4 regions of the Tardiphaga sp. 709 genome follow, and region 2 is predicted to be linked to each of the others. Evidence: predicted binding sites of a transcription regulator. Region 2 holds the regulator's gene; each other region holds the start of a gene.
What was found. The regulator PhoB, encoded in region 2, activates phosphate uptake and scavenging genes when phosphate is short. The targets are predictions, from matches to a motif close to TGTCATNNANCTGTCAT.
Positions count from the first base shown of each region.

Region 1: phnC (phosphonate ABC transporter ATP-binding protein) is a predicted target of PhoB. The motif match lies at 3,482-3,498, and genes of this name have one in related genera.
Region 3: RSO67_RS17175 (DUF2794 domain-containing protein) is a predicted target of PhoB. The motif match lies at 6,362-6,378, and genes of this name have one in related genera.
Region 4: RSO67_RS22590 (BtaA family protein) is a predicted target of PhoB. The motif match lies at 5,738-5,754, and genes of this name have one in related genera.

Region 1 covers NZ_CP135529.1:4,754,818-4,762,530, reverse strand. The annotation lists partial or broken gene phnE (phosphonate ABC transporter, permease protein PhnE) at 1-464, opposite strand, end outside; gene phnE (phosphonate ABC transporter, permease protein PhnE) at 461-1,345, opposite strand; gene phnD (phosphonate ABC transporter substrate-binding protein) at 1,497-2,435, opposite strand; gene phnC (phosphonate ABC transporter ATP-binding protein) at 2,549-3,358, opposite strand; gene RSO67_RS23080 (chloramphenicol acetyltransferase) at 3,583-4,233, shown strand; gene RSO67_RS23075 (alpha-D-ribose 1-methylphosphonate 5-triphosphate diphosphatase) at 4,230-5,417, shown strand; gene RSO67_RS23070 (DUF1045 domain-containing protein) at 5,516-6,217, shown strand; gene zigA (zinc metallochaperone GTPase ZigA) at 6,222-7,433, opposite strand; gene RSO67_RS23060 (GGDEF domain-containing protein) at 7,615-7,713, opposite strand, start outside.
Region 2 covers NZ_CP135529.1:4,049,529-4,057,241, reverse strand. The annotation lists gene RSO67_RS19760 (OpgC domain-containing protein) at 1-224, opposite strand, end outside; gene apaG (Co2+/Mg2+ efflux protein ApaG) at 455-847, shown strand; gene RSO67_RS19750 (Hsp33 family molecular chaperone) at 1,713-2,711, opposite strand; gene argF (ornithine carbamoyltransferase) at 2,986-3,924, opposite strand; gene RSO67_RS19740 (aspartate aminotransferase family protein) at 3,924-5,162, opposite strand; gene RSO67_RS19735 (GcrA family cell cycle regulator) at 5,609-6,118, shown strand; gene phoB (phosphate regulon transcriptional regulator PhoB) at 6,361-7,065, opposite strand; gene phoU (phosphate signaling complex protein PhoU) at 7,157-7,713, opposite strand, start outside.
Region 3 covers NZ_CP135529.1:3,512,311-3,520,023, reverse strand. The annotation lists gene thpR (RNA 2',3'-cyclic phosphodiesterase) at 1-16, opposite strand, end outside; partial or broken gene RSO67_RS17200 (arylesterase) at 244-818, opposite strand; gene RSO67_RS17195 (ABC transporter ATP-binding protein) at 949-1,689, shown strand; gene RSO67_RS17190 (ABC transporter permease) at 1,694-4,264, shown strand; gene RSO67_RS17185 (Bax inhibitor-1/YccA family protein) at 4,577-5,365, shown strand; gene RSO67_RS17180 (GNAT family N-acetyltransferase) at 5,448-5,972, shown strand; gene RSO67_RS17175 (DUF2794 domain-containing protein) at 5,988-6,350, opposite strand; gene RSO67_RS17170 (DUF1223 domain-containing protein) at 6,786-7,538, opposite strand; gene acnA (aconitate hydratase AcnA) at 7,706-7,713, opposite strand, start outside.
Region 4 covers NZ_CP135529.1:4,651,512-4,659,224, reverse strand. The annotation lists gene RSO67_RS22615 (ABC transporter substrate-binding protein) at 1-882, shown strand, start outside; gene RSO67_RS22610 (branched-chain amino acid ABC transporter permease) at 1,011-1,865, shown strand; gene RSO67_RS22605 (branched-chain amino acid ABC transporter permease) at 1,867-2,796, shown strand; gene RSO67_RS22600 (ABC transporter ATP-binding protein) at 2,793-3,536, shown strand; gene RSO67_RS22595 (ABC transporter ATP-binding protein) at 3,523-4,230, shown strand; gene RSO67_RS22590 (BtaA family protein) at 4,422-5,630, opposite strand; gene RSO67_RS22585 (class I SAM-dependent methyltransferase) at 5,800-6,492, shown strand; gene RSO67_RS22580 (UPF0104 family protein) at 6,494-7,372, opposite strand; gene RSO67_RS22575 (hypothetical protein) at 7,693-7,713, shown strand, end outside.

The sequences.
Region 1 (7,713 bases), 710 kb from region 2:
ACGCCGGCGAACGGGCCAAGACCGACGACATTGATCCAGACCAGCGCCCAGATCAGCGTATCGACGCCGCGGATCGAATCCAGAAACCGCCGGACCGGAAAGCGTAGCCACGCCGACGGAATGACGTTGCGTGCCGCGAGCAGGCTGACCGGCAGCGCGAACACGGCTGCGAGGGTTGTGCCCAGCAGCGCGATCGACAGCGTCTCGCCCATGGCCTGCAGATAGGCAGGCAGTGACGAACCGGGATTCGGCGGGATCATCATCATGGTGATCCAGCCGAGTTCGCGCAGGCCGGTCCACATCCGCGCCGGCGAGAAGTCGAGTTCATTGAGCCCGAAGATGAAAAGCGCCAGCGCCGCGACCAGGATCGTGGGCACGCCGGCGCGCGAGGCCATCGGGCGGTTGAAGACATCAGGATAGCGCCCGCGCAATGCGGGGGTATTGATGTCAGGCTGCCTGCTCATGATCTGGCTTCCTTGCCGAACAGACGGCCGCGCAGCCAGCCGGTTCCGATGTCGATGATGAAGACCGTGACGATGATCATCAGCAGGATCGCACTGACGTCGGAATAGTAGAACTTTCTGACAGCAACGACGAGTTCCTGGCCGATGCCGCCGGCGCCGACGAAGCCCATCACGGACGCGCCGCGCACATTGATCTCGAAGCGCAGCAGCGTGTAGCTGGCAAATCCGGCCGCGACCTGCGGCAGCACTGCAAAGCGCATGCAGTCGATCCAGCCCGCTCCGGTCGAGCGAATGCCTTCCACCGGCTTCATGTCGATATTCTCGACGATCTCGCCATAGAGCTTGCCGAGCGCCCCAACGCAGTGAATCGCAATGGCCAACACGCCTGCCATTGGGCCGAGACCAAAGGCGATGACGAAGATCAGCGCGAACACGATATCCGGCACGGTGCGGCAGAATTCCATGAAGCGCCTGACAGCAAAGCGCAGCGGTGCGGACGGCGCGGTGTTCTCAGCCGCGAGAAAATTCAGCCCAAAGGCCAGCACGGCGCCGATCAGTGTGCCGACATAGCTGATCAGCACGGTCTCGCCGAGCAGCGACAGCCACTTCTTCCAACCCCAGAACCATTCATTGACGTCGGTCCAGACGCGGGTGCCGGCCTCAAGCGTGAAGATACGATCGAAATAGCTGCCGAAGTTGCCGATCTTCTCGATGAAAGTTCTAAGATTGACCTCGGCACCGAGCGACGCGACGAACAGCGCTGCAAAGCAGGCCACCACAACGAACAGCGTGCGCAACCGCCGGCGTGCCACCGCTTTGCGGTAGGCATCGTTCAGCGCAGCGAGCTGCGGAGCCGGAAGGATGGAAACGGCGGCGGACATGAAAGGTTGTGCCTATAAAAGTAACATACCGTCAGAGCGCTGCGCTCAGGATAACCTCTCCCCGCAAGCGGGGCGAGGGAAGAGACCGCAGCGTTCCACACAGAAAAGGAGCCGGACCATTGCTGATCCGGCTCCTGTCAACTGCAGATACTTACGACGCCTTCTTCTTACGAAGCGCGTCGACGAACTTGATCAGGTCGATGGTCGCGTCCCAATCCTTGGTGGTCGCGGCATGGAAGCCCTTCTTCTGGCCGTCCGACAGGCGATCAAAAGCCGCCTTGTCCTTGGTCGGTGCATCGACGAAGGCCTTGGCGATGGCGACCTTGAGCTCTTCCGGCAGGTCGGAGCTATAGGCATAGGGGCCGTTGATGATCGGGGCCGACTTGTGGATGATGCGGAAGTCTTCCTTCTTCATCGGCGTGCCATCGGCATTCTTCAGCATGCCCTTGGTCAGCATCTGCTGCAGCGTCGAGTCGTTGTCGTTGGTCCACTGGTTGGCGGCGACATCCACCGTGCCCTGTGACAGCGCCAGCAGCGCATTTTCGTGGCTGCCGGTGAACACGACCTTGCTGAAATAGGTGTCGGCATCGGAGATGCCCATTTTGTCCAGCTCGAAGCGCGGCACGTTGTTGCCGGAGGTTGAATTCGGATCGACCAGGCCGAGGTTCTTGCCCTTCAGATTATCGATGGTCTTGTAAGCGCTGTTCGCCTTGACGAAGAACACCGAGTAATAGCCGGTCGAGCCATCGATGTTGATGTCGTTGGCAAAGGCATCGGTCTTCACACCGGTGAGGCGGGCACGGGCGAACGAGGCCGAACCATAGCTGGCGATGTGGATGTTGCCGGAGCGCTGGCCTTCGATGACGGCTGCGTAGTCATTGGCGATGCGCAGGTTTACCTTCACGCCGAGTTCTTTCGACAGATAAGCGACGAAGGGCGCCCAGCGCTCGGTGACGCCCGACGCGTTCTCTGCCGGGATGATGGCGAAGGTCAGTTCCGGATACTTGGCCTTGTAGTCCTGGGCCGAAGCCGAGGTGGCGGCGAAAGCCAGCGCTGCGGCGCTGAGCAGAATGGAGCGACGGTTGATCATGACAATCCCTGTTTTGATCTGAGGTGAAACGTTTCTTCTTGGCAGAAGGCGCGTCTATCGCGGCGATGGCATCGTTACGATGACGTCACCGCGATAATTTCAACGCACTGCAATCACGCGACGGCGGCAACGCCGTATTCGGGAACGCGGGCGGGCGTCGGCACATGCGCCGATCCCATCACCTCGTCGGCTTCGAGATCGTAGAGTTCGCGGGCGATATGTTCGGTGAGCGCGGACGGCGCGCCATCGAACACGACGCGACCAGCGGACATGCCGATCAGGCGATCGCAATAGGTGCGCGCCAGATCGAGCGAATGCAGGTTGCACATTACGGTGATGCCGAAGTGTTTGTTGATGCGCAGCAGCGCATCCATGACGATGCGGGTGTTGCGCGGGTCCAGTGACGCGATCGGCTCGTCCGCGAGGATGATGTCGGGCTGCTGCACGAGGGCGCGGGCAATGGCGACGCGCTGCTGCTGGCCGCCGGAAAGCTGGTCGGCGCGCTGCGAGGCGTATTGCGCCATGTCGAACTGTTCCAGCGCTGACATCGCCAGCGCGCGGTCGTCCTCGGGCCACATCTGGGTCAGCGAGCGCCACTGCGGCATCTCAGCCAGGCGGCCCATCAGCACATTGGTCAGCACGTCGAGACGGCCGACGAGATTGAACTGCTGGAAGATCATCGCCGAGCGGGCGCGCCACTTGCGCAGATCGCGGCCCTTGAGCGCAGTGACATCGGTGCCATCAAATACGATACGGCCTTCGGTCGGCTCGCACAGGCGATTAATCATGCGCAGCATGGTCGACTTGCCGGCACCGGAACGGCCGATCACGCCGACGAATGCGCCGGGCTTGATCTCGAACGACGCGTTATCGACGGCAGCCTTGGCGCCGAAACGGCACGTCAGCTTATCCACCACCAGCATGAGGCACTCCAATGACAATAGACATCGCCACCGGTAACGCCCGCGTTTAACAATGATGTGACATGTGCCCTGCGCATACGGGTTATCCTCGTTGCGGGAAAAGCACGCCCGAATTCACGCGAACGTCACGACACCGTCACGAAACCGACCGAAGAGGTGCCCGCGCGCCAGCGCACACTCTGATATATCACCCACCGATTCCTCTTCCGTCGCACGAGCGTCACATGGCTGGAAAACAACTCTCGCTCACGCCAGCGGTAGATCCCACCGCGAAACTCGTCGATACCGAGCTCGGCGCCTATACCGAAGTCGGCGCGCGCACGATCCTCAACGAAGTGACGATGGGCGACTACTCATATGTCGTGAATGATGGCCAGATCACCTACACGACGATCGGAAAATTCTGCTCGATCGCAGCGATGATCCGGATCAATCCCGGCAATCACCCGATGCACCGGGCGACGCAGGCGCACTTCACCTATCGCGCCAGCGCCTACTTCTCCGGCGAAAGCGACGACGCCGACTTCTTCGTCTGGCGGCGCGAACATCACTGCACGATCGGCCACGATGTCTGGCTCGGCCATGGCGCCGTCGTGCTGCCCGGCCGCAATATCGGCACCGGCGCGGTGATCGCCGCCGGGGCCATCGTGACCAAGGACGTCGCCCCCTATACCATCGTCGCCGGCAATCCAGCGCGGCCGGTGCGGCGGCGATTTTCGGAAGCTGTGGAAGACGGGCTGATGGACCTCGCCTGGTGGAACTGGGACCACGAGATGCTACGACAGGCGCTGCCGGATTTCCGCAAGCTTCCGGTCGAGGATTTCTTGAGCAAGTATAAAGGCGTCAAGGCGCCCAGGCAGATGGCAGTCACATGACGGATATCTTCATCGACGGCGGACGCACCTTGCTCGGCCAGGACATCGCCGAGACCTCTCTGCAGATTGGGGATGGCGTGATTGCGGATATCCGATCGGATGCGCCCCATGGCGCGCTCGGCCTCGATGCCTCCGATCTGCTGGTGCTGCCGGGAATCGTCGACCTGCATGGCGACGCCTTCGAGCGGCAGTTGATGCCGCGGCCCGGCGTCGACTTCCCGGTCGATGTTGCCTTGATCGACAGCGACCGCCAGGCCATCGCCAATGGCATCACCACGGTGTTTCACGGCACTACATGGTCCTGGGAGCCGGGCCTGCGCGGCGCCGAGAATGCCCGCAAGCTGCTGGACGCCATCGAGACGCTGCGGCCGCGGCTCGCATCGGATACGCGCTTCCATCTGCGGCAGGAAACCTTCAATCTCGACGCCGAAGATGAGATCGTCGGCTGGCTGAAGGCCGGCCGCATCGATCTACTCGCCTTCAACGATCATATGGACATCGCCGGCATCTCAAAGCCGGCGAAGCGCGCGCGGATGGTGGAACGTACCGGGCTCAGCAGCGAGGCCTTCGACCAGCTGGTCGATCGCGTGCTGTCGCGCACCGATGAGGTGCCGGCCTCGATCGCCCGCCTCGCCAAAGCGGCGAACGCTGCCGGCGTGCCGACGCTCTCGCATGATGACGCGACGCCTGCGATGCGCGACGACTTCCGCAGGCTCGGCGTCAATATCGCCGAATTCCCGATCAACGTGGAAACCGCACAAGCCGCCGCCGATGCTGGCGACTTCATCGTATTCGGCGCACCCAACGTCGTGCGGGGCGGTAGCCACACCGGCTGGACCAAGGCATCCGACATGATCGCCAAGGGCCTCTGCTCGATTCTCGCCTCGGACTATTATTATCCCGCACAACTGCTGGCCGCGTTCCGGCTGCTCCATGACGGCATTCTGTCGCTGCCGCAGGCCTGGGCACTGATCTCGTCCGCACCAGCGAAAGCTGCCGGTCTCACCGACCGTGGCGAGATCGCCGAAGGACGCCGCGCTGATTTGCTGCTCGTCGATGACAGCGTCGCAATGCGTCCGCGCATCGTCGCCGTGATCGCGCAGGGCAAGCTCGTGCATCTCACCGATGCCACAAGGCTTCAGCCGGCGCGTGCCATGCACCGCAAGGCTATTGCCGCAGCGTAGCGCGGCGACTCCTCTCTTACTTGAGCATGATCGTTCCCGAAAATGAGCATCCCGAAAACCGGCATCCACTTTTCGGGATCATGCTCTATGGTGCGGTCATGAATGAATTCCCGCGCTACGCGCTCTATTACGCCCCCGACGCCGACAGTGCCCTCGCCCGCTTCGGCGCCGAGACCCTCGGTTACGATCCTTTCACCGGCAATGACGTGCTGGTGCCCGGCGATCTCATCATGCAGGCGCCGGACTGGCCGGCGCTGATCAAGGATCCACGCAAATACGGCTTTCATGCCACGCTGAAGGCACCGTTCTCGCTGGCGCCGGAAGCCACCGAAGCCGACCTGATCGCGGCCTTCGATGACTTCGCCCGGATGCCCCGTGCCATCCCGAAAATCTCGCCGGTGGTTCGTATCATCAGCGGCTTCACGGCTGTCGTGCCGGATGCGCCCTCCACTGAGCTCGCCGCATTAGCGCAGACCTGTGTCGAAGGATTCGAGGTGTTCCGCGCCCCGATGACGCCGGAGGATCGCGCACGGCGCAAACCGGAGAACCTGACGCCGCGACAGGTCGAGCAGCTGGATCGTTTCGGCTATCCCTATGTGCGCGACGATTTCCGGTTTCACATGACGCTGACCGGACGGCTTGCTCCCGAGCGCAGCGCAGCGGTGCTGGCGATGTTGCAGCAGCGGTTCGCGACACTTGATCTCACCTCACTGCGAATCGACCGCATCGGCCTGTTTCGCCAGGCATCGGCCACGTCGCGCTTCCAGGTGCTGCGTCACGCGCCGCTGACGGCAACCTGACGCGTCACGAGGATGCCATCTCGTCCGCCCGCTTCCAGGCAGGAAACGGATCGGCGAGCCTGGCCCAGCCGGGGATATCCATGCCGGGCTTGCCGGGCACGAGGCAGGCATCGAGGCGGCGACGGATGTCGCTCTCATCCATGTCGGAACCGATGAAAACTATCTCCTGACGTCGGTCGCCATAGATCTCGTTCCAGTTCTTCTTCAGGGACTGCCGCCAAAAGGGATCGTCCGGCCAGCGATCGGCGGGGACATTGGCCCACCAGAAACCCATCCCTTCGGTGCGCACGATGGCGCCCGCCTGGCTGAGTTCGCCGACCCATTGTGGCCTCGTTGCCAGCCAGAAATGCCCCTTGCTGCGGATCACGCCGGCCCAGCTCTCGCGCAGAAAGGCCTGAAACTTCACGGGATCGAACGGCCGCCGCGCGCGATAGACGAAATTCGTCACGCCGTATTCTTCGGTCTCCGGCACATGGTCGGCAAAACCATAGAGCTCCTTGTGCCAGAGCGGATGCTGCTGCGCCTTTTCAAAATCAAAACGGCCGGTATCGAGCACACGGTCGAACGGCACGTTGGCAAAATTCGCCTCGATGATGTCGGCATCGGGATTGAGTGCGCAGATGATCTTGCGCGCGTTGTTGCATTGCTCGGGCGTCGCGGCATTGACCTTGTTCAGCACCACGACGTCCGCGAATTCAATCTGCTCTACCAGCAGGTCCACCAGCGTACGCTTATCACCGTCGAGCGCCTCGCCGCGGTCCTGCAGAAAGTCGGTGGAGGAATAGTCCTTCAACAGATTCACCGCATCGACGACGGTGACCATGGTATCGAGCTGCGCCACGTCGGACAGGCTGTCGCCGTTCTCGTCACGGAAATCGAAAGTCGCGGCCACCGGTAACGGCTCTGCAATTCCGGTGGATTCGATCAGCAGGTAATCGAACCGCCGGCTTTCGGCGAGCGCCCGCACTTCCTTGAGCAGATCGTCGCGCAGCGTGCAGCAGATGCAGCCATTGGTCATCTCGACCAGCTTCTCATCCGTCCGTGACAGGTTGGCACCGCCATCGCGAACGAGGTCCGCATCGATGTTCACCTCGCTCATGTCGTTCACGATCACCGCCACTTTCAGGCCGTGACGGTTGTTCAGCACGTGGTTCAGCAAAGTTGTCTTTCCAGCCCCGAGGAAGCCGGACAAGACTGTGACGGGGAGTTTTTGCATCGAGATCGAACAGTCTTTTGAGGGTACGGGACATTGGGCTCTTCTTATTTGTGATGTTATAACATTACATATATAATGCCTGTCAACACGCTCCCACCGATCCCGTCGATGCGCTGTCAGCTTTTCTGATCTGCAGGAAATCTCATCTGGCGCGGGTCAGCCCACGCTCATTGCCTCGACGCTAGCCTGCCCGCGCGATTGTCTCGGCATCCACCGGCTTGGCAAAGGTCACGCGGTTTCGGCCGCTGGCTTTCGAGGCGTAAAGCGCCCGGTCCGCAGC
Region 2 (7,713 bases):
CCGTAATTACGGATCGTCAGCCAGGTCAGGATATTCGGCGGCAGGTGGTCGATGAAGATCAGCCACAGCGCCAGCCCGCGAAACAGATCGAGACGCAACTCACGCTCGGTGCCTGCAACGGGAAGCGACACGGTATCGGCACGCGCCGAGGCCCGCGACGCGGATACGTGCATTGACGTGTCTGCGTGGAGCTGGTCGGCGATCGGATCGACAACAGAGGTCATTCAGCACCGCTCAACGGCAATCGTCGCATAATGAAAATTAACCGTCCCACCACACGCAGGCCATTTGCATGGGACGATCCGTCACGTCATAACCAAATCAGGGATCGATTATGCGGTAACTATGTTGAAACAGCGATGGCCCGCCGGCGTTGGACGCCGAACTTCACGTGATTTGGCCAAAGGCGCGGTTTTCGCTATGCTTGCGACGTATTTTGAACGATGACACCGCCATGTACCGCGCCATAACACGACAGATCGAAGTCACCGTCGAACCGAATTTCATGCCCGAACGCTCGTCGCAGGAGAAGCGCGAGTTCTTCTGGTCCTATACGGTCGTCATCACCAATGCCGGCAAAGAGACCGTGCAGCTGAAGACCCGCCACTGGATCATCACCGATGCGGCCGGCCGCATGCAGGAAGTGCGCGGCGAAGGCGTCGTCGGCGAACAGCCCGTGCTCGGCCCCGGCGAACGCTTCGAATACACATCGGGCGTGCCGCTGCCGACGACGTCCGGCTTCATGGAAGGCACCTATCAGATGGTGACCGATACCGGTGAGCCGTTCGAGATCGACGTGCCGCTATTTTCGCTGGACGGACCGGACAGGAAGCGTGTGCTGAATTAGGGGCAGGTCTTCTTCTCCCTCCCTCAAGCGGCGAAGCTGCGCTGAAGGGGGATATCGCTGGCGCCTGTGCGCCATCGCAGATTCAACTGTCAAACAGCCACTGTTCTGGAGAGCCTTGTCCTTCAGACATGCGTCATCGCCCCCATTGTTTGCGGCGCGGGGGCGCCGTCGTGCTTCGCATTCCCGCCCCCTTGCGAGAGGGCGTGCGGAACGCCGGGTGCCCGTTGCACCCTTGGGCCTGATGCGAATGCGGTCTTCCGCAAAGTTGGTGCATCAGGACTTTCGGAGGCGCCGAGCAAGTGCCCGACGTTCCGCATACGGTGTTTTTTCAGCCTGCTTGCACTTTGCCTTGGCGAACGGTCCGATCACCAAAATGATGGTCCCACGGCGGAGGGACAGGGAGCCTCAAGCGAGTAAGCCGGACGCGTTTCGAGTTGGTCGTCCGTCACACTGTCCAGAGGGTCTTTCCGTCCGAAGGTCGGCCGTCTCCTTGCCAGTGGCAGTGCTGGCGCAGATCCGTCCTGCCCGAAGACAGACGTCACCCCCAAACCGCGTAACGCCGCATCTCCGGCGTCCACCGCATCCCACCCCGCGAACGTGACGATCGCGATCGCCCCTCTCGGTGGGGCAGGACGATGGGGAATATAGTCCATGGAGGGATGTTGTCAATTAGAGATAGGAAAAAATGTTTAGGCGCGCCAAGCTATCATTCCCGGGCACGGGCGCGCCTTCGCGCACGTGAACCCGGAATCCTGACCTGTTCAGCGCCAAACACTCTGACATTCCGGGTTCGCATTTCAGCGGCTTCGCCGCTTTCATGCGCCCCGGAATGACGAGCTTGAGTCGGGAGGACGCGGGCGAATGCCTACTCCACGCCCGCTTCCTGCGGTGTGAACTCGTACACCGACGAACAGAACTCGCAGGTCACGACGACCTTGTCGTCCTTGACCATATCGGCGCGGTCCTGCGGCTCGAAGCTCTTGAGCATGCCGGACACGGCATCGCGCGAACAGGAACACTCCGCGCGCAGCGGCGATGGGGCGAACACGCGGACGCCACGCTCGTGAAACAGGCGATACAGCAGCCGCTCGCCGGATAGATCCGGATCGATCAGCTCGACATCCTCGACGGTGCCAATCAGCGACTGGCCCTCGACCCAGGCGTCATCTTCCGGCACGGCATCCACGGTCGCGCCCTCCGGCGCATCGCCGGCATGGAGGTCGCGCTGCACGCGCTCCGGCGCCTTCGGCAGGAACTGCAGCAGCATGCCACCGGCGCGCCAGCGATGTTTCGGGCCGCCTTCCTCGCCGCTGCGCCATTCTTCGCCGACGGCGAGGCGCACCTTGGTCGGAATCTGTTCGGAGCGCAGGAAGTATTCATGCGCGGCATCTTCCAGCGTGCCGCCATTCAACGCGACGAGCCCCTGATAGCGGCTCATATCCGCCCCCTGATCGACGGTCATCGCCAGATGGCCCTTGCCGAGCAGCGCCGCGGTGCCGAGACCGGGCAAAAGGCGCTCGGCATCGAACCGCGCATAGGCGCGCATTTTATCGGGCGCGCGGAAGTCGACGATCATCAGCGACACCGGACCGTCGGTCTGGGTCTGCAGGATGAAGCGGCCGTCGAATTTCAGCGACGAGCCGAGCAGCGTGGTCAGCACGATCGCCTCGCCGAGCAGCTTGGCCACCGGCGCGGGATAATCATGCTTGGCGAGCAGCTCGTCGAGCGCCGGGCCAAGCCGCGTCAGCCGCCCGCGCAGATCGAGCGGCGCAACCTCAAAGGGCAGCACCGCGTCATCGACCGGAACGGAGGACGGCGCGCGGATGGGGGCGTCGGGCTGGAGATTTGGATTTGATGGGGTCATGGCGCTCTATTTGGGGGCGGAGGGCCGCAAGTGAAAGGGGGCGATGGAACCGGGAAATCCAGGTGACGCACGGCTTCTTCCCCTCTCCCCCAGCGGAGCAAAGCTCCGCGCAGTGGGAGAGGGTGCCTGAGCGAAGCGAAGGCGGGAGAGGGATAGCCGCAAAGCTCGGCGCTTGTGGATATGCCTCTCCCGTCTCGAACCCGCTTCGCGTGTTCGATCCACCCTCTCCCACGGCGCGCAGCTTCGCTGCGCTCGGGGAGAGGGGAAGAAAAGATCACGCCACCGCGTTGAGGCACCAGGCCAGAATGCCCTTCTGCGCATGCAGACGGTTTTCGGCCTCGTCGAACACCACCGACTGCGGACCGTCGATCACCTCGTCGGTGACCTCATCGCCGCGATGGGCGGGCAAGCAATGCATGAACAGCGCATCGGGCTTGGCCAGCGACATCAGGCGCGCATTGACCTGATAGGGCTTAAGCAGGTTGTGGCGGGTCTCGCCGTCCTTGTCGCCCATCGACACCCAGGTGTCGGTGACGACGCAATCGACGCCCTTCACCATCGCATCGGGATCGTCGCTGAAGGTGATCGGCGCGTTTGCAGCCTTGACCCAGTCCTTGAACGGCTTCTTCGGCGACAGCTGCGGCGGCGTCGCGATATTGAGCTTGAACTGGAAGCGCTCGGCCGCATGCGCCCAGGACATCAACACATTGTTGTCATCGCCGGTCCAGGCCACGGTCCGGCCCTTGATCGGACCACGGTGCTCTTCATAGGTCATGACATCCGCCATCACCTGGCAGGGATGCGAGAACCGCGTCAGGCCATTGATGACCGGCACCGTCGCATTTTCCGCAAGCTCCACCAGCGAGTCATGATTGAGGATACGGATCATGATGATGTCGACGAAGCGCGACAGTACGCGTGCGGTGTCGGCAATGGTCTCGCCGCGACCGAGCTGCATTTCGGCACCGGTGAGCATCACGACTTCGCCGCCGAGCTGGCGCATGCCGACCTCGAATGACACGCGGGTGCGCGTCGACGGCTTTTCGAAGATCATCGCCAGCGTCTTGTTCTTGAGCGGACGATCGGGCTCGGCATTGGTGCCATCCCGCCCCTTCAGCTTCGCCTTCATGGCGGCAGCCGCGTTCATGATATTGCGCAACTCACTGGCCGGCACGGCCGTGAGATCGAGGAAGTGCCGCGGTGACGTGCTCATCACGCGGCTCCCTGCGTCTTTGCAGATGCCTTGGCGGATGAGCCGAGAGCCACGCAAGCCTGTTCCAGCCGCTGCACGGCCTGCTCGATCTCGGCCTCGCTGACGATCAGCGGCGGCAGGAAGCGCACGACATTATCGCCGGCGCCAACGGTGAGCAGCTTCGCGTCACGCAGTGCGGCCACGAGATCGCCCGCCGGCACGACAGCCTTGAGGCCGATGAGAAGACCTTCGCCGCGCACTTCGCTGAGCACATCTGGATGGCCATCGACCACGCCTGCGAGTTTCTGTTTCAGCAACAGCGACATCTTCTTCACATGGTCGAAGAAGCCGGGCTTCAGCATGATATCGAGCACGGAATTCGCCGCGGCCACCGCCAGCGGATTGCCGCCAAAGGTCGAGCCGTGGGAGCCGGGCGCCATGCCTTCAGCCGCTTCCGCCGTGACGAGGCACGCGCCGATCGGGAAGCCGCCGCCGAGCGCCTTGGCCAGCGACATCACATCAGGCGTCACGCCGATGCGCTGATAGGCGAACAACTCGCCGGTGCGGCCCATGCCGGTCTGCACTTCGTCGAATATCAAAAGGATGCCGTTCTTGTCGCAGAGTTCGCGCAATGCGCCGAAGAACGCGTTGCTCGGCGCACGCACGCCACCTTCACCCTGCAGCGGCTCGATGAGAATGCCGGCGGTGTTCGGACCGATCGCCTTCTTCACGGCTTCGATATCGCCGAGCGGCAACTGGTCGAAGCCGTCGAGCGGCGTGCCGTAGCCTTCGAGATATTTGGCAGCGCCGGTCGCGGCGAGCGTGCCGAGGGTCCGGCCATGGAACGCGCCTTCAAAGGTGATAATGCGCGTGCGCTCGGGATGGCCTTTGGAGAAATGATAGTGCCGGGTCACCTTGATCGCGCATTCCATCGCTTCCGCACCCGAATTGGCGAAGAACACGAAGTCGGCAAAGCTCTGTTCGCACAGCCGGGCCGCGAGGCGCTCGCCGTCCGGGCTCTTGAACAGGTTCGACATGTGCCAGAGCTTGGTGGCCTGCTCCTGCAATGCGGCGACCATATGTGGGTGCGCATGGCCAAGTGCGTTCACGGCGACGCCGCTGGTGAAATCGAGATAGCGCTCGCCATCGGTTCCAATCAGCCACGCGCCTTCACCGCGCTCGAAAGCGACATCCGCACGCGCGAAAACAGGCAGCAAGTGAGCCTGAGAGAGGGGCGAAGACGTTGCGTTGCTGGTCATAACCGATCCGATCGAAAAGACTGCGGCCGCGTCGATGACAACTGTGCGAAATCGAACAACGGACCCTAGAAACGAAACGTGCCGCCCTTCTCGGGCGGCACGTGGGCATTATTCTATGTGTGCTGTGAAGACTGTCAACCGCGCACTGCGGCTTTCGAGTCACACGGAGTCGCAGAAAAAGCCGATTTTGCAGCTTTACTTGCAGAAGCATGTGGACGCGGCATGCCCGACTCTTGCGCGCGAGTCACGGCATATTGTAGCTTTTGCCTCGTCGGATACGACATCTCGTGCGGCGGTAGATCCTTTTGACACATCCAGTGCGGCGTAACAGCCGGACGCGAAATTCGCGCCCGGTGAGCGCTAAAGGATTCTGACCGCAGGGATTTTTGAAGTCTCAACTCGCAGCGCTGCCCGGTCAGGCCGGCGCTCACGAAGGGAAAACGGCGATGACGGTAATGACATGGACCGACGATCGCGTCGAACAGTTGAAGAAACTCTGGGAAGGCGGCCTTTCCGCCAGCCAGATCGCTGCGGAACTCGGTAACGTGACCCGCAACGCCGTGATCGGCAAGGTTCACCGCCTTGGCCTGTCCGGTCGTGCCAAGAGCCCCTCCTCGGCAGCTCCGCGGCAGCGCAAGGCGCGCCCGGCGCAGCAGATGGTACGCGTCGCCCGCCCGATGGCGCGCGGCAATACCGCGCTGGCCCATAATTACGAGATCGAGGCCGAGCCCGACCCGATCGCCTATGACAACATCGTGCCGATCAGCCAGCGCCTGTCGCTGGTCGAACTCAACGAAGCCACCTGCCATTGGCCGATCGGCGATCCGTCGAGCGCGGACTTCTATTTCTGCGGCGGCAAGGCCCTGGCCGGTGCCCCCTATTGCGCGCATCACTCGCGTATCGCCTATCAGCCGGCCAGCGACCGCCGCCGCGCGGTCCCAAAGCCGACGCGCTGAGCTGGAAAGCATCTAAACCAAATGAAAATGCCCGGTGATGAGCCGGGCATTTTTTATTTGGGGCTTCTTACCTCGCCCCGCTTGCGGGGAGAGGTCGAGGCCCGCATGCGAAGCATGAGGGCGTCGGGTGAGGGGGACGCTCCACAGACTCCGAAGCCGATGGAGAGTCCCCCTCATCCGACCCGGCGTCGCTGCGCTATGCCGGGCCACCTTCTCCCCGCAGGCGGGGAGAAGGAAGATATCTACTCCGCCGCCTTGTCGAAGCGATCGTCCAGCGCATAGCCGGCGCCGCGCACGGTGCGGATTGGATCGGGCTCACCGGCGGGATTGAGCAGCTTGCGCAGGCGGCCGATATGCACGTCGACGGTGCGCTCGTCGATATAGATGTCGCGGCCCCAGACGCTGTCGAGCAACTGCTCACGGCTGAACACCCGGCCCGGATGTTCCAGGAAGAACTCCAGCAGGCGATATTCGGTCGGACCGAGATCAATCGGGCGGCTGGACCGCACGACGCGGCGCTTGTCACGGTCGAGTTCGATGTCGCCAAACGCCAAGACGGTGGCGAGACGCTCGGGAGCTGCACGACGGAGCAGGCCCTTCACGCGGGCCAGGAGCTCCGGCACGGAGAACGGCTTGACGATGTAATCGTCGGCACCGGTGGCGAGACCGCGAACGCGCTCGCTCTCTTCGCCCCGCGCCGTCAGCATGATGATCGGCAATGCCTTGGTTTCAGGCCGTGCGCGCAGACGGCGGCACAGTTCGATGCCGGAAAGACCCGGCAGCATCCAGTCGAGCACCACGAGATCCGGCACCCGCTCCTTCAAGCGGGTGTCGGCATCGTCGCCGCGCGCGACGGTTTCAACATCATAGCCTTCGGCGTCGAGGTTGTAGCGAAGAAGCGTCGTGAGGGCTTCCTCGTCCTCCACCACCAGAATGCGTGCATTCACAGCCATATGGTCAATATCCTCAGTGACGTCCGAAAAGCCTTTAGGTCATGATCCTTGCGGAAGACTGGCTTCCACTTTTCCGGATCATGCTTCAGACCGTCGGCGTATTCGCGAATGTGGTCATGTCGCCCTTCGGGCGCTTGTCGAGGATCTGTTGGCCCTCGATCATGTAGAACACGGTTTCCGCAATGTTGGTGGCGTGGTCACCGATCCGCTCGATGTTCTTGGCGCAGAACATCAGGTGGATACAGAACGAAATGTTACGCGGGTCTTCCATCATATAGGTCAGGAGTTCGCGGAACAGCGAGGTGCAGATCGCATCGATTTCCTCGTCGCCCTTCCACACCGTCATGGCGGCCGGCAAATCGTGTGCGGCATAGGCGTCGAGCACGGCCTTGACCTGGGTGGTCACGAGGTCAGTCATGTGTTCGAGGCCGCGGATCAGCTTCAGCGGATGGAAATCGCTGTCGAGCGCATTGACGCGCTTGCCGATGTTCTTGGAGAGATCGCCAATCCGCTCGAGATCGGTGGCGACGCGCAGCGCGCCGACGATCTCGCGCAAATCGACAGCCATGGGCTGGCGCTTGGCGATGGTCAGCACGGCACGCTCTTCGATCGTGCGCTGCAACTGGTCGATCTCGGCGTCGG
Region 3 (7,713 bases), 540 kb from region 2:
CGAACAAACGCGGCATAGTCAGCTCCTCTTTGCCGGGGCGCGATTTTCGCCGAAAGGTGCTGACTACGGTGTGCTTACGCACGCCCGCACCCCTCGGCGAAAATCATGCCCGAACAAACGAGCCGGTGACGAATCACCGATGTCTTTTTTTACCCGACTTCTGTGACTCTGCGAAGCAGATGCCGCGCTCGGTGCATGAAGGTTCCGTGAAAAACCGTCGTTAAGGTTGAGGCTGCCTGTTTTTCAACTGCGTTGCCCAGCGATCGTGCCGACAAATGCCTCGACGCTGGGCAGGATGTTTTTCACGACGATGTCCACGCCCTCTGCTGTCGGATGCATCGCGTCGGCCTGGTTGAGCTTACTGTCACCGGCGACGCCTTCGAGAAAGAACGAATAGAGCGGCACGCCAAATTGCTTGGCGAGATCCGGATAGATCGAATTGAACTTTTCCGCATAGTCGGCGCCGTAGTTCGGCGGTGCCACCATGCCGCAGAGAAGCACGGCGACGTTGCGGGCCTTCAGCCGCGTCAATATCTCGGTGAGTGCCGCACGCGGGACCTTCGGATCGGTGCCGCGCAGCGCGTCGTTGGCGCCGAGTTCGACGATCACGCCCTGCGTCCCCTCGGGCACCGACCAGTCGAGCCGGCCGAGGCCGCCCGAGGTGGTATCCCCGGATACACCGGCATTGATCATCTCGACCTCTATCCCCTTGTCCTTCAGGGCCTTTTGTAGCCGGACCGGAAACGCGGCTGCCGCCGGCAGGCCATAACCTGCGCTCAGGAGTCCCCCAGCACGACCAGTTTGACGGGCTTGGCCATGCCGGTGGCGGCCGTCTGCGCCGTAGCGGTGGGGATCGGAAGTACGACTGTCAGCCCGGCGACGACCAGCCACATAAACGTGCGCAGCAGCCCCTCGACCGCCGCAAACGAAGTGCCATATGAAGCTCGCATGGATACTTTCATTGAAGCCTCATCATCGGCCGGCGTTTCGCCGGACACCATTTCAATCTCGAACATCAACCTCTCGCTCGGCACCGGCGCGGCGCGCGTGCATATCCTCAAGGATATCAGCCTGCGCGTCGGATCGGGTGAAGCGATCGGGCTGATTGGCCCGTCGGGCTCCGGCAAGTCCACGCTGCTGATGGTGATGGCGGGGCTGGAGCGTCCTGACTCCGGTCAGGTGGTGGTCAATGGCACCTCTTTCAATGATCTCGATGAGGACGGATTGGCGCGGTTTCGCGGCCGTCATGTAGGCATCGTCTTCCAGTCCTTTCACCTGATCCCGACCATGACTGCGCTGGAGAATGTCGCGGTACCGCTGGAGCTGGCAGGTCATCCCGATCCGGCCGGCCGTGCGGCGCGCGAGCTGGAAGCGGTCGGCCTCGGCGCCCGTCTGCATCACTATCCGACCCAGCTGTCTGGTGGCGAACAGCAGCGCGTCGCGTTGGCGCGCGCATTGGCGCCAGATCCCGCGATCCTGGTCGCCGACGAGCCGACTGGCAATCTCGACGAATCCACCGGCGGCCAGATCGTCGATCTCTTGTTCGCGCAGCACGCGCAGCGCGGCATGACGCTGGTGCTGGTGACCCACGACAATACGCTGGCGCATCGCTGCGACCGCGTGGTGCGATTACGTTCCGGTCGGATCGATGGGCCCGCCACCGAGCGCAACTGGGTCGAGACGGCCTGATCCGATGACCACCATCACCGAGACCATTCCTAACAGCCGAGGCCCGTCGCTGGCGTTGCGTTACGCTTTCCGCGAGATGCGCAGCGGCCTGCGCGGCTTTTACGTTTTCATCGCCTGCATCGCGCTGGGCGTCATGGCCATCGCCGGCGTCGGCTCGGTCGCGGCAAGTTTGGGCGAGGGCGTGGCGCGCGAAGGCCGTACGCTGCTCGGCGGCGACGTGGCATTCTCGCTGATGCAGCGTGAGGCCAAGCCGGACGAACTCGCCTTCTTGCGCGCACGCGGTGCAGTGTCGGTTGCCGCAACGCTGCGCGGCATGGCGCGCGCGCCGGACGGCAATCTTGCGCTTGTTGAGATCAAGGCCGTCGATGGCAGCTATCCCTTGCTCGGCAAGGCGACCCTGGCGCCGGACATGCCGATGAGCGATCTGCTCGCCGAACGTGACGGGGCCTATGGCGCCGCGACGGATACGACATTGATGGCCCGGCTAGGCCTCAAGGTTGGTGACCGCCTCACGGTCGGTAATGCGACGTTCGAGCTTCGCAGCGAAATTTCAGCGGAGCCCGACAAACTCGCCGGCGGTGTCGGTTTCGCGCCGCGTTTCCTCACCAGTGAGGACGCTCTGCGCGCCACCAAGCTTCTGCAGCCCGGCAGTCTGGTGCGCTGGATCTACCGTGTTCGCCTGCCGGACACCGTTTCCGGCGATCGCGCTGCCAAGGCGCTGGCCGACGATGCGCGTGTCCAATTGCCGCAAGCAGGCTGGGAAATCCGTTCGCGTGACAATGCATCGCCGCAGCTCGAGCGCACCATCACGCGATTCACCCAGTTCCTGACGTTGGTCGGCCTCGCGTCCCTGCTGGTCGGCGGCGTCGGTGTCGCCAATGCCGTGAAGAGCCATATCGACCGCCGCCGCGACGTCATCGCGTCGTTGAAAGCGCTTGGTGCGACCGGCCGCGACGTATTCGCGATCTACCTCACCCAGGTGCTGGTGCTGGCGGTGATCGGCTCGCTGATCGGTATGGTGGTCGGTGCTTCCCTGCCGTTTGCCATTGTCGGCCTGTTCGGCAAGCTGCTGCCGCTGCCGGTGGTGCCGGTGCTTCATCTCGGCGAGCTGGCGCTGTCGTTGCTGTACGGGCTGCTGACGGCGCTGGCCTTCGGCCTATGGCCCTTGGCGCGCGTACACGACGTGCCGGTTGCGGCGCTGTTTCGTGATGCGGCACTGACGGAATCGCACCGGCCGAAGCTGCGCTATATGCTCTGGATGGCACTCGTGGTCGGGCTACTGATCGCGGTGGTGGTCGGGCTCGCTTACGACAAACGGGTTGCTGCCGTGTTCGTGGTGTCGTCGATGGTCGTTTTCGCCTTGCTGCGCGGTATCGCCGGCGCATTGATGGCTTTTGCGCGCAAATTACCGCGGCCGAGCATGACCATGCTGCGGCTGGCTATTGCCAATATCTACCGGCCGGGCGCGCTGACTCCGTCGGTGGTGATGTCGCTCGGGCTCGGCCTGACGGTGCTGGTGACCGTCACCCAGATCGACGGCAATCTGCGCCGGCAGTTCATGGCAGCGCTGCCGGAGAAGGCGCCGTCGTTCTATTTCATCGACATTCCCTCCACCGAGGCCGACCGCTTCAGCGCATTTCTCAAGGAGAAGCAGCCGCAGTCGACCGTCGAGGATGTGCCGATGCTGCGGGGTCGGATCGTTGCCGCGCGCGGCGTCAAGGCAGAAGACCTCAAGCCGTCATCCGATGCCGAATGGGTACTGCAGAGCGACCGCGGCCTCAGTTACACCAACGAGGTTCCGCGTGGTTCCAAGCTGGTCGAGGGCGAATGGTGGGCGCCCGACTATAGCGGCCCGCCACTGGTGTCGTTCGAGAAGAAGCTGGCCGACGGGCTCGGGCTCAAACTCGGCGACGAGGTCACCGTCAACGTGCTCGGCCGCGATATCACCGCCAGGATCGGCAATATGCGGTCCGTCGACTGGCAGAGCCTCGGCATCAATTTCGTGCTGGTGTTCTCGCCCAATACCTTCCGCGGTGCGCCGCATACCCATATTGCCACGCTGACCGAACCGAAGTCCGATCCGTCCCAGGACGCAGGTCTGGTCAAGGCGGTGGCCGACGCATTCCCGATGATCACCACCGTCCGGGTCCGGGAAGCGCTCGACACTGTGGGATCGGTTGTCACAAATCTCGTGCTGGCGATCCGCGGTACCAGCGCGGTGACGCTGCTCTCGGCCATTCTCGTGCTCGGTGGCGCGCTGGCCGCCGGTCACCGGCATCGCGTCTATGACGCCGTGATCCTCAAGACCCTCGGCGCCACGCGTGCGCGGCTTCTAGGTGCCTATGCACTCGAATACCTGATGATCGGCCTGGCCACGGCAGTGTTTGGGGTCATCGCCGGCTCGGTGGCGGCGTGGCTGATCGTCACGCGCCTGATGACGCTGAGCTTTGTCTGGCAGGCTGGCAGTGCGGCTGGCGTCGTGCTGGCGGCGCTAATTGTCACAGTGGGCCTGGGCCTGGTGGGTACGTTGGTAGCCTTGAACCAGAAGCCTGCCACCGTGTTACGGAATTTGTGACCTGTTTTGACACGAAGCAGCCTTTGCGCGGGCTGATTCGTGCAAAATGACTGACAAATCGCCAAGCTTGCGTCAGGCTGAAAGTTTACCAGGATGCCTGAATACAAATCGGAGCGACATTCCGCCACGCGTGGAAGCTTGCAGCGAATGTGTTAGTTTACCACATACCCTTTGGGTCAGACATCGAGCGCAGATGACATCGATTTTTTATGAAATCGAGTTTAGTGTCAGGAAGCGCAGATATCTGGGATATAATTTGAACCGGCGACGCGAACCCTTTGCGATCAGCCGGACAACATCGAGGTTTCGACCATGTCGGATCTAGACCGTAACTATGCTTCCCCCTTCGGCCGGGCCGGCGCGCGCGATGCCGCTGCCGTGGACGCCGGACTGCGCTCCTACATGCTGCGCATCTACAACTACATGACGATCGGTCTGGCCATCACCGGCCTGGCTGCTCTCGGCGTGTACATGGCCGCCGTGACCACGGACCCGTCGGGCGCTGCTGCCCGGATCGGTAGCTCCTACCTGACGCCGTTCGGCTACGCGATGTTCGTGAGCCCGCTGAAATGGGTATTCATCTTGGCGCCGCTGGTGATGGTGTTCGCCATCTCGTTCGGCATCAACCGGCTGAAGCCGGCTACCGCGCAGTTGCTGTTCTGGGCCTTCGCGGCTCTGATGGGCATCTCGCTGTCGTCGATCTTCCTGGTGTACACGCACACATCGATCGTGCGGGTGTTCTTCATCACCGCTGCCTCGTTCGGTGCGCTGAGCCTCTACGGCTACACAACCAAACGTGATATGACGGGCATGGGCTCGTTCCTGCTGATGGGCCTGTTCGGCATCATCATCGCGAGCGTCGTGAACATCTTCGTGGCGTCGTCGATGCTGCAGTTCATTGTGTCGGTTGTCGGCGTGCTGATCTTCGCAGGCCTGACTGCCTACGATACCCAGCGGTTGAAGAACGACTACATCTACGGTTACGCCTCGCAGGGTGGCGATATCGCCGAGCGCGCGGCGATCACCGGTGCCCTGTCGCTCTACTTGAACTTCATCAACCTGTTCACGCTGCTGCTGCAGCTGCTCGGACAGCGCGAATAAGCTTCAGGATTTCGAGAAGATCTTAGCCCCGGCCAGAAGCCGGGGCTTTTCTTTTGGGTCGGGCAAAAATAGTCTCTGCGCCATGTCCGATATTGAAATCAGACCCGCAGTCGCGGCGGATCTGCCCGCGATTACCGCGATCTATGACGAGGCGGTGCAGTTCGGCACGGCCACGTTCGAACTGATCCCGCCAGATTTGGCCGAGATGACGCGGCGTTTCGAGGCGCTGGGGAGCGGGGGCTATCCGTATCTTGTGGTTGTGCTGGAAGGCCAGGTTGTCGGCTATGCCTATGCCGGCGCGCATCGCCCGCGACCGGCCTATCGTTTTACCGTCGAGAATTCGATTTATCTCGATCCGAAAGCCCAGCGGCGAGGCGTTGGCGGCAAACTTCTGGCGCGGCTGATCGCCGAATGCGAGAGTCGCGGCTACCGCCAGATGGTCGCGGTGATCGGTGACAGCGCCAATGCTGGCTCCATCGCGGTTCATCGCAATGCCGGGTTTCAGATGGTTGGGGTGCATCCCGATGTCGGTTTCAAGTTCGATCGCTGGCTTGATACCGTTTCGATGCAGCTCGCACTTGGCGACGGCGCCCGCACGCTGCCCTGACGCTCTGCGAATCGATTACACCACCGCCAGCTTGCGATCGATCACCAAGAGCACGCGGTCGAGTTCCTGGCCGCGGCGCAGGATCAGGCCACCAGCCGAAATCACGCTATACATGCCCTGCTTGCGCGCCAGTCGCGGATCTTTCTCGATGCGATACAGCGGCACTTCCGACGAGCGGCGGAACACCGAGAACACCGCGCGGTCGCGCAGAAAGTCGATGGCGTAATCACGCCACTCGCCGTCGGAGACCATACGGCCGTACAGATTGAGGATGCGGCTGAGCTCAAGGCGGTTGAAGCTGACGACCGGCGCGGCGGCGGCAGAGCCCGTCGCCGCGCGATTCTCGGTGGGCTCAGCATCTCCCGGAATCACATTCATACAGCGCCTCCTGTCATATCGCCGACATGATCGCGCCGACCGCGGTCCTCTGCAAGGGCCGATCCGCAGGCCCGATGGTAGAAATTTCCCGTCACGGGAACGTCAGGTGAATCTTATTGCCGCCAAATTTTGGCCCATCGGGCGCCCTTCTGGATTGCGACAAGAAGATACTGCGTCGGGTCCGGTTCTTCCGGTCTCGGATTCCTCAGCCCCCAGCCCCCCGCGGTCGTTGGGATCGGACCCTGCGCAGGAAGTTAATCCCCACTGGGCCAACGCAAGTTGGTCCTTTTCTTTTGGTGGATGCTTTTGCGAGACCATCAAGCGTCATTGCGATAGGCGAAGCGACGAAGCAATCCAGTCTTCGCCGAGGGCTCACAATGATGCAGGCACGCCACGCGTAAGCGCAGCAGCTACCGAAGTTATCAATCTGATGACTTACTGCAGCGACGTATAGGCCGCGCCGCGCATCGCGCCGGGCTTGTCGCGCGTGCCGTCTTGCACATAAACGACGGCCGCATCGACTCCATCCCTGGAGATGTTCTCCAGCGGCAGCGTCCAGTTGGCGGCGTTGCCGGTCCAGTCACCGACCTTCAGCCAGTTCCGGACGACATTGTAGTAGGTCAGTTGCTTGCCGCGATTCTCACCGCGACCGACCGTGATCGGCACTGCCTTCGACACGGAACAGATCCAGACTTCGCCATGCGCCGTATCCGGCGCATTGCTCGATGCGGCAACGGACACGTTGACGTGTTTGCCGGAAACCGACATCGACACCGGCACCGTCATCACAGTGCCTTTCTTGGTTTCGCTGATCGCGCCCTGGATACGATCGGCATCGCTGCCGATCACCTGAGTGGCGCCGTTGACAACGACTTGCGGCGTGTAGACGTCGCGATCTCCGCGCATCTGTGAATAGGCTTTCTGACGCGCGCTGAAACGCGAGTCGGCCAGCGTATCCTTCCAGCCAAGGTAGTCCCAGTAGTCGATCGGCATGCTTAATGCGATCACGGACGGGTCTTTGGCGAGGTCGCCGATGATCTTGTCTGCAGGCGGGCAGGACGAGCAACCCTGCGAGGTGAAGAGCTCCACCACGGCCCGGGGCTGAGCCAGCGCGCTACCACTCGCTGCAATGGCGGCGCATACGCTGAGCGCGCCTGTCCACTGCGATATGCCGCCAAAGGATTTCATGAGGTTTTGCCACGCTCGAGGTGAGACACATGACAGACGGTGTCGCACATTGGTGTCGCTAACACGTTCATGCCCTCAAACGCCAGAAGGCGGCCCTTCATAGGCCGCCTTCTGTTCACTAGCCACTCACTTCGCGGTGAGGCACTACGTCACACCACGTATGGGCGTCAGGCTG
Region 4 (7,713 bases), 600 kb from region 2:
CACATCTCCAGCGCCAAGACGATCTATCTCGGCGTCGGCGCAGCGTCGCCTGCCATCACCGCAAAGGTGAAAACCGACTATGAGAACTACAAATACATCTTCCGCGCCTTCCCCATCAACGCGGCGCATCAGGCGCGCGCGTTGGTCGACTTCATCAACGGCAAGCTGAAAGGCGAAATGGGCCTGAAGAAGATCGCCATCGTCGGGGAGAACGCGAAATGGGTGCAGGATCTCGTGCCGATCCTGAAGAAGGGCGCCACCGACGGCGGCACCGACGTGACGCTGGCCGAGTTCTTCGACACCTCGACCTCGGATTTCTCGCCGCTCTTCGCCAAGGTGAAGAATTCCGGCGCACAGTATCTGATCGTGATCCTGTCGCACGCCTCCTCGGACATCTTCGTCAAGCAGTGGCATGACGCGCAGGTGCCGATTCCGATCGGCGGCATCGACGTGAAGAGCCAGGACGCCGACTTCTTCACCCGCGTCAGCGGCAAGGCCAATGCCGAAACCGTCGGCATGTTCGCCATCCGCGCTCCGCTGACCCCAAAGACCATTCCGTTCTGGGATGAATTCGTGAAGCGCTTCGGCACCGCACCTGTCTATACCGGCATCGGCGCCTATGACGCCGTTTATGTCTATGCCGATGCCGTGAAGCGCGCCAACTCCATCGAGCCCGATGCTGTCATCAAGGAGCTGGAGAAGACCGACCATGTCGGCATCGCCGGCAAGCTGGTGTTCGACGAAGTGCACGACGTGAAGACCGGCCCGGGACTGCAGAACCTGTTGTTCGTGCAGTGGCAGAAGGACGGCGCCCGCGTCGTGGTCTGGCCGAAGGAAGCCGCAACCGGCCCGATGATCGCGCCGCCCTGGATGAGCAACTGATTTGTTGATGGCGGTCATCTGACCGCAGCGTAACCGCGCGGCCGGCGATCCCTCGCCGGCCGGAAAACGGGAGAAGCGAGCCCGAAGAAGTTCGCCCTCCGCCGTCCGGTCTTCAACAGCGGGTTCTCATGCTTCAGATTCTGATCTACGGCGCGGTCTCCAGCGCCATCTATGCGATGCTGGCCGTTGGTTTCACCCTGATCTTCGGCGTCGCCCGCATCCTCAATCTCGCCCATGGCTCGTTCTACGCACTCGGCGCCTATGCGGCCTATGTCCTCACCTCGCTGCTCGGCGTTCCGCTCTTCATCGCAGCGCCGCTGGCGGTATTGATCGTCGCCGGCTTCGGCGTGGTGATGGAGCGTTTTCTGGTCCGTCCGCTGCGCTCGTCGCAGCTTGCAGTACTAATGATTACCCTCGCGGTCTCACTCGCGGTCGAACAGGCGCTGTTCATCACCTTCGGCTCCGAATATCGCAACGTACCTTCCTTCGTGGCTGACAAGCTCTCGATCGGCGGCGTCGATATCTCCGGCCAGCGCCTGCTCGCCCTTGTCGCCGGTGTCCTCGTGCTGCTCGGCCTCTGGCTGTTCATCCAGCGCACGCGCCTCGGCGCGGCCATCCTCGCGGTATCGCAGGATCCGGAAGCCGCGCAATATATGGGCATCCCGACCAACCGCATTTTCTCCATCGTGATGGCGATCTCCGCCGGTACCGCGGCGCTTGCCGGCGTGCTGGTGTCGCCCTTCCTCACGGTGCAGCCCACCATGGGCCTGCTGCCGATGGTGAAGGCCTTTGCCATCGTCATCGTCGGCGGCCTCGGCTCGATCCCCGGCAGCATCATCGCGTCGCTGATCCTCGGCTATTCCGAGACCATCGTCGCCTATCTGATTTCGACATCATGGACGGAGCTGGTGTCGCTGGTCGCGGTCGTCGTCACGCTGATGATACGCCCGTCAGGACTCCTCGGGCGACGGGCGGCATTCTGACATGAAACGCATTGCCCCCATCGACATCGCAGGCGGCATCCTCGTCGTCGCCTTTCTCGCGCTCCTGCCCATGTTCGCCGCCAGCAACTATCTCACCGGCGTGCTCACGGTCTGCGTGATCTACGGCATCTGGGCTTCGAGCTGGGACTTCATGTCCGGCCTCACCGGGCGCGAGAACTTCGGCCACTCGCTGTTCATCGGCGCCGGCGCCTATACCGCCGGCTTCCTGTCCTCGATCTGGTCGACAAACCCGTGGGTCAGCCTGCCGCTCGGCGTGGTGATCGCCATCGCCTTCAGCCTGCTGGTCGGCTTCCCGACATTGCGGTTGCGTGGGCCATATTTCGCGCTGGCGATGCTGTCCGCGTCGGCGATCCTGCAGCGGCTGTGTCTGATCTTCTGGGAATATACCGGCGGCGAGGAAGGCATCTACGGCCTTGATCCCTTGATGAAGAATCCGCTGCATTACTACTGGTTCGTGCTGGCGATTCTCGTAGCCGCAGTGATCACGCTGACGTTGCTGGCGCGGTCGCATTGGGGACTCCTGCTGCGCGCGATTCGCGGCGACGAGGCGACCTGCCAGGCAGCGGGCATCAATGTCACCTTCTACAAGATCGTGTCGCTGATGATCTCGGCCGGTTTCGCCGGTCTGGGCGGCGCGCTCTATGCGCATTACCAGCTGCAGGTGTCGCCCCCACTGTTCTCGGTCGTCGTTTCCATCACGGTCATCATCATGGTCTATGTCGGCGGTATCGGCTCGATCTATGGCGCCGCCGTGGCCGCGATCCTGCTGACGCTGCTCACCGAGATGCTGCGCGGCTTCGGCGAATACCGCCTCTGGATCTACACACTGACCCTGATGCTGATCCTGTTCTTCCTGCCCAATGGACTGATCGCGCCGCTCTGGCGCCGGCTGACGGAGCGCCTGCGATGACCGACCTGCTCGAAGTCAACGGCGTGACCAAGCGCTTCGGCGGCCTCACCGCCGTGAAGAATGCGAGTTTTACGCTGAAGAAAGGCGAGTTCACCGGCATCCTCGGCCCCAACGGCGCCGGCAAGACGACATTGTTCAACATCCTCACCGGCTTCATGCAGCCGACATCAGGCACGATCCATTTCAACGGCGATCTCGTCCGAGAACTCGCCCCCTACAAGGTGGTCAATCGCGGCATGGCCCGCACCTTCCAGCTCACCCGGCCATTCGTCGGTATGAACCTGCTGGAGAACGTGCTGGTGGCCTGCATGTCGCCGCGCGCCAGTGAGGACAAGGACAAGGAAGCGCGCGCCAGCTATCTGCTGGGACAGGTCGGCCTCGGCGGCCGTGACAAGGAGCCGGTGGAGACGCTGCCATACGGGGACCTGCGACGGCTCGAGATCGCGCGCGCATTGGCGACGCGGCCGGACCTGCTGCTGCTGGACGAGCCCTTCGCAGGGCTTGGCAGCAGCGAGATCGAGCAACTGGCGCAGCTGATCCGCAGGCTGCATCGCGAGGAGAACCTCACTATTTTGCTGATCGAACACAAGCTGCGCGAGTTCATGGCACTGGTATCGCGCGTCATTGCGATGAATTTCGGCGAGATCATCGCCGTCGGCCCACCGGAAGAAATCGTGAAGAACGAGAAGGTGATCGAAGCCTATATCGGCAAGACGGAGGAAGCCCATGCCTCTGCTTGAAGTCGCCGATCTCAAGGTCAGCTACGGCAAGGCGCTGGCCATCGAGTCCGTCTCGATCAGGGTCGAGAAGGGTGAACTCATTGGCGTGCTCGGCCCCAACGGCGCCGGCAAGACCACGCTGCTGAAGGCCATCTCGCGCAGCATCGCCTCGCAGGGCACGTTGAACTTCAAGGATGCGTCGCTGCATCCGATCGAGCCATATAACGTCGTCGCCAAGGGCATTTGCCACTGTCCCGAGGGGCGAAAACTGTTCTCGGAATTGTCGGTGCTGAAGAACCTGCAGCTCGGGGCTTACCTCCGCAAGAACAATGCCGACGTCGAGAAAGACCTGGAGCGCGTCTTCACGCTGTTCCCGGTGCTGCGCGAGCGGCAATGGCAACAATCGAGCACACTGTCTGGTGGCGAGCAGCAGATGGTCGCCATCGGCCGCGCGCTCATGGGCCGCCCGGAACTGCTGCTGCTGGACGAGCCCTCGGTCGGCATCGCGCCGCGACTGAAGGGGCTAATCTTCGACTCGATCCAGCAGATCAGGAGAGACGGCACCGCGATTTTGATCGTCGAACAGGACGCGACATCGACGTTGCGGATCGCAGATCGGGTCTATGTGCTGGAGCATGGGCGAACGATCCGTGAGGGGACGTCCGCAGAGATTGCCGGAGACAAGTATATCCAGCAGATTTATCTGGGGGTGTGACGTTCACGTGCCCGCGACCTTCTTACCTCGCCCCGCTTGCGGGGAGAGGTCGGAGCCGAGCGCCAGCGAGGCTTCGGGTGAGGGGGAGCCAGCGAGTAAAACACCGGCTCCCCCTCACCCGACTTCCACGCGCTTTGCGCGTTACAGTCGACCTCTCCCGCAATCGGGGAGAGGTTAAGACAGCAACGCGCTTACGCCTTCCGCGTGTACAGATGAAACCCGCCATAGATGCCCGAACGATCCGCAGCCAGACCTTGGGCGCTGCGCGCCTCATCGCGCTGCCACGTCTCGCGCAGCGATGCATGTTCCGGATCGTCCAGCGGCGACTCGGCGCCGGCGGTGCGGAAGATCACCCGGATGCCGTCCTTGCCGGCGCGGTCGATCGCGTCCCACAGCGCACGGATTTCATCCGGCGCCATCCAGTCCTGCGAATCCAAGAGCACAACCGCGTCGATCTGGCGAGCCGGAAGGCTCTCTAGGAACACACGCAGATTGGCATGCACCGGCGTGACCAGAGCGGCGCGGCTGGCGGTGTCCGCGTAACGGCTCTGCTGCAGATACAGCGGCAGGCACTTATCGCCGGGGCCGACATAGCTGCGGCTCAGCGCCTGCCAGGCGAAATAGTTGTTGGCGTTCGGATGCACGTCGACCAGGGCCAGCAAACGTTGGTGCAGCACTTCGTTGAGCGGCTGGTTGCCGCCCAGCAGCGTGCGCTGCTGCGGCGGGATGCCGAGACTGAACAGCAGAGCCGGTGTCTTCGTCATCAGACGGGCCAGCCGCGAATGAAACAGCCAGTGCAGGCGTTCCAGCGCGCGCTTGCGTGCCGGCGACTGCTTGTCGTCATGCAGCAGCGCCTTGAGATCGATCCGGGCAAGTTTCGCCAGGGTATGCGCAAAGCCGATGAAGCGGCCGAGCGCGCCGTGACGGTAGAAGCCGTCGCTGAAGTAACCGTAACGCGGGCGGCCCTGAATATCGCGCTCGTCCCAATAGCCGCGCGCTTCGGCATCGAGCAACGGCCGCAGCCGCTCGCGATAGAGGCCCACATTGCTATCGGATGCGCCTTCGCCGAAGAATTTCCAGAAATCCTGATAGTTCGGCAGTGCGCGCAGGCCTGCGAGCTTCAGCTTCAGCAGCGACAGATGCGCTTCATTCAGATCGACCGCATAGACATGCTCTGGCTTCGCCGAGAGATAGGACAGCGCATTACAGCCGCCGCTGGAGATGGTAACAATCGTCGAACCGGGCGCCAGTTTCAGCGCCGCCATGTCCGCCTCAGGATCTTCCCAGATCTGGGTATAGACCAGCCGACGGAACCAGAAGGCGAACAGCCTGTCCCAAATCGTCGTTTCCTCGCGACCACGGCTATTGCGAACGGCGTCGGCGATCAGATGCGTATTCATCGGCTTCTTGGACCCTTCGAATCGACAATCTGAAATTTTTATCAAGCGCAGACTGCGGTTTTGCGACAGTCATTCTAAATTTCGGCCGCTTCCCGCTACGAAACCACTGTCACACCGCTGTCGTGTTGCGATGAAATGGATCGCTTATCCGGATGCGATGAGGTACGCCATGACGATTGTCTCCGAATACGAAGACGGCGGTCAGCCCGCGTGGTCAAACGAAGCCACCCATCGCATGAACAGGATGTATCGCTGGCAGCGCTTCATCTATGACGCGACGCGCCGGTACTATCTGCTCGGCCGCGATCAGCTCATCGCCGAACTGGCGCCCGCGCCGCGCGCGACGGTGCTGGAGATCGGCTGCGGTACCGGCCGCAATCTCGTTCAGGCTGCCCGCAGATATCCGCAAGCGGTATTCTACGGCATCGATATTTCGACCGAGATGCTGACCACGGCCATCGCGTCCATTGCACGCAACGACCTCACGGATACCGTCCGCGTCGCCCATGGCGATGCGACGAACTTCGATCCGGCACGCATTTTCGCCGTTCCGTCATTCGATCACGTCATGATTTCCTACAGCCTGTCGATGATCCCGAGCTGGCAGGATGTGCTCGATCACGCCGTCTCGCAGCTCAAGCCCGGCGGGCAACTGCATATTGTCGATTTCGGCCATCAGGAGCGGTTGCCAAAGATCGCGAGCAAGCTGCTATTGCGCTGGCTGACGCTGTTCGACGTGACGCCGCGCCGCGAGCTTCTCGACGTGCTGAAGACACTCGCCGAGCGTCACCACGCCAATCTCGATTTCAATCGCCCGTTCCGCGGCTACGCGCAGTCCGCGGTGCTGACGCTGCCGATATAATTCAGGCGAGCTTGCGTCTATTCACATTCCGGTAGGCTTCGACGGCGCCGAACAGCGTCAGCGACAGCACGAATGGGATCAGGTGATAGAACAGCCGGAACAGCAGCAGCACAGCCAGTAGCTGTTCGGTATGTTCGCCGCCGAGCCCGACCAGGATCGTCGCATCGAACACACCGATGCCGGCGGGTGCATGGCTGGCGAATCCCAACAGCGTGGCGGCGATGAAGACGACGATCACCTGCGCGACGCCGACATCCATCGTCTCGGGGATCAGCACATACATCGCCAGAGCTGCCGCGCCGAGATCGACGAGCCCGATGCCGATCTGAAAGAACACGTTGCGCCCGCTCGGCACCGGCACCGACCAGGTGCGACCGCCGAGTGTCCGCATACCGTTCCACGTCCAAGCGACATAAGCGACGATGCCCACCAGAATTGCCACCGCGATGAAGCGGTTGATCTCGGGCGAGAGCTGATCGATTCGGCTGATGGCGCCGGGCTCGTGCAGGGTGCTGAGCGCCAGTGCGGTGAGATTGCCGAGCCAGAAGGTCAGACCTGTCAGAAAGCAGATGCGGGCGACGCCGGCAGGACCGACGCCATGCGGCGCATAGATCCGGTAGCGCACGGCCGATGACACCAGCAGCACGGCGCCGGTTCCGTGCGAGATCGGATAGCTGGTGAAATTGGCCAGCGCTGCAATCCTGAAGGGAATGTCCCCCCGCCCGATCATCTGCAGCGCCAGCCAGTCATACAGCGTCAGGCTGCCATAGGAGATCGCCACCAACACCAGCGAGAGCGCGATGCTGCCTGGCGGTACCATGTGCATGGCAGACAGCACGTGGGCGAAATCCACGCCCTTGAGCGCCTTGGTCAGCGCCATAAACGCAATCGTAGCAATTGCTATGCTAAGGAGCGCGCCAAGCCACCTCCAGCTGAGGCGCGTACGCATCAGCTGCATGATATTTTTCAATGCGGGTGGCACATTGTTCTACTTTTCATTAGGTCTGAGCACGCCGTGATTCGCGCATGTATTCGCGCGTTCTGTTGCACGTCCATGTGACAGCTGCGCAAAAGCAGCGTTTTGGCGCCGCCCAACAATCCGGTGATTTCCAGATTTCGCCCCCGCCATGTCGCATCAAGGTCATGCGGGTTCCGTAAGCCATACGCACTGAATGCACTGATTCATCCAAGCAGGACACCATGTCGACCGAGACCGAATAT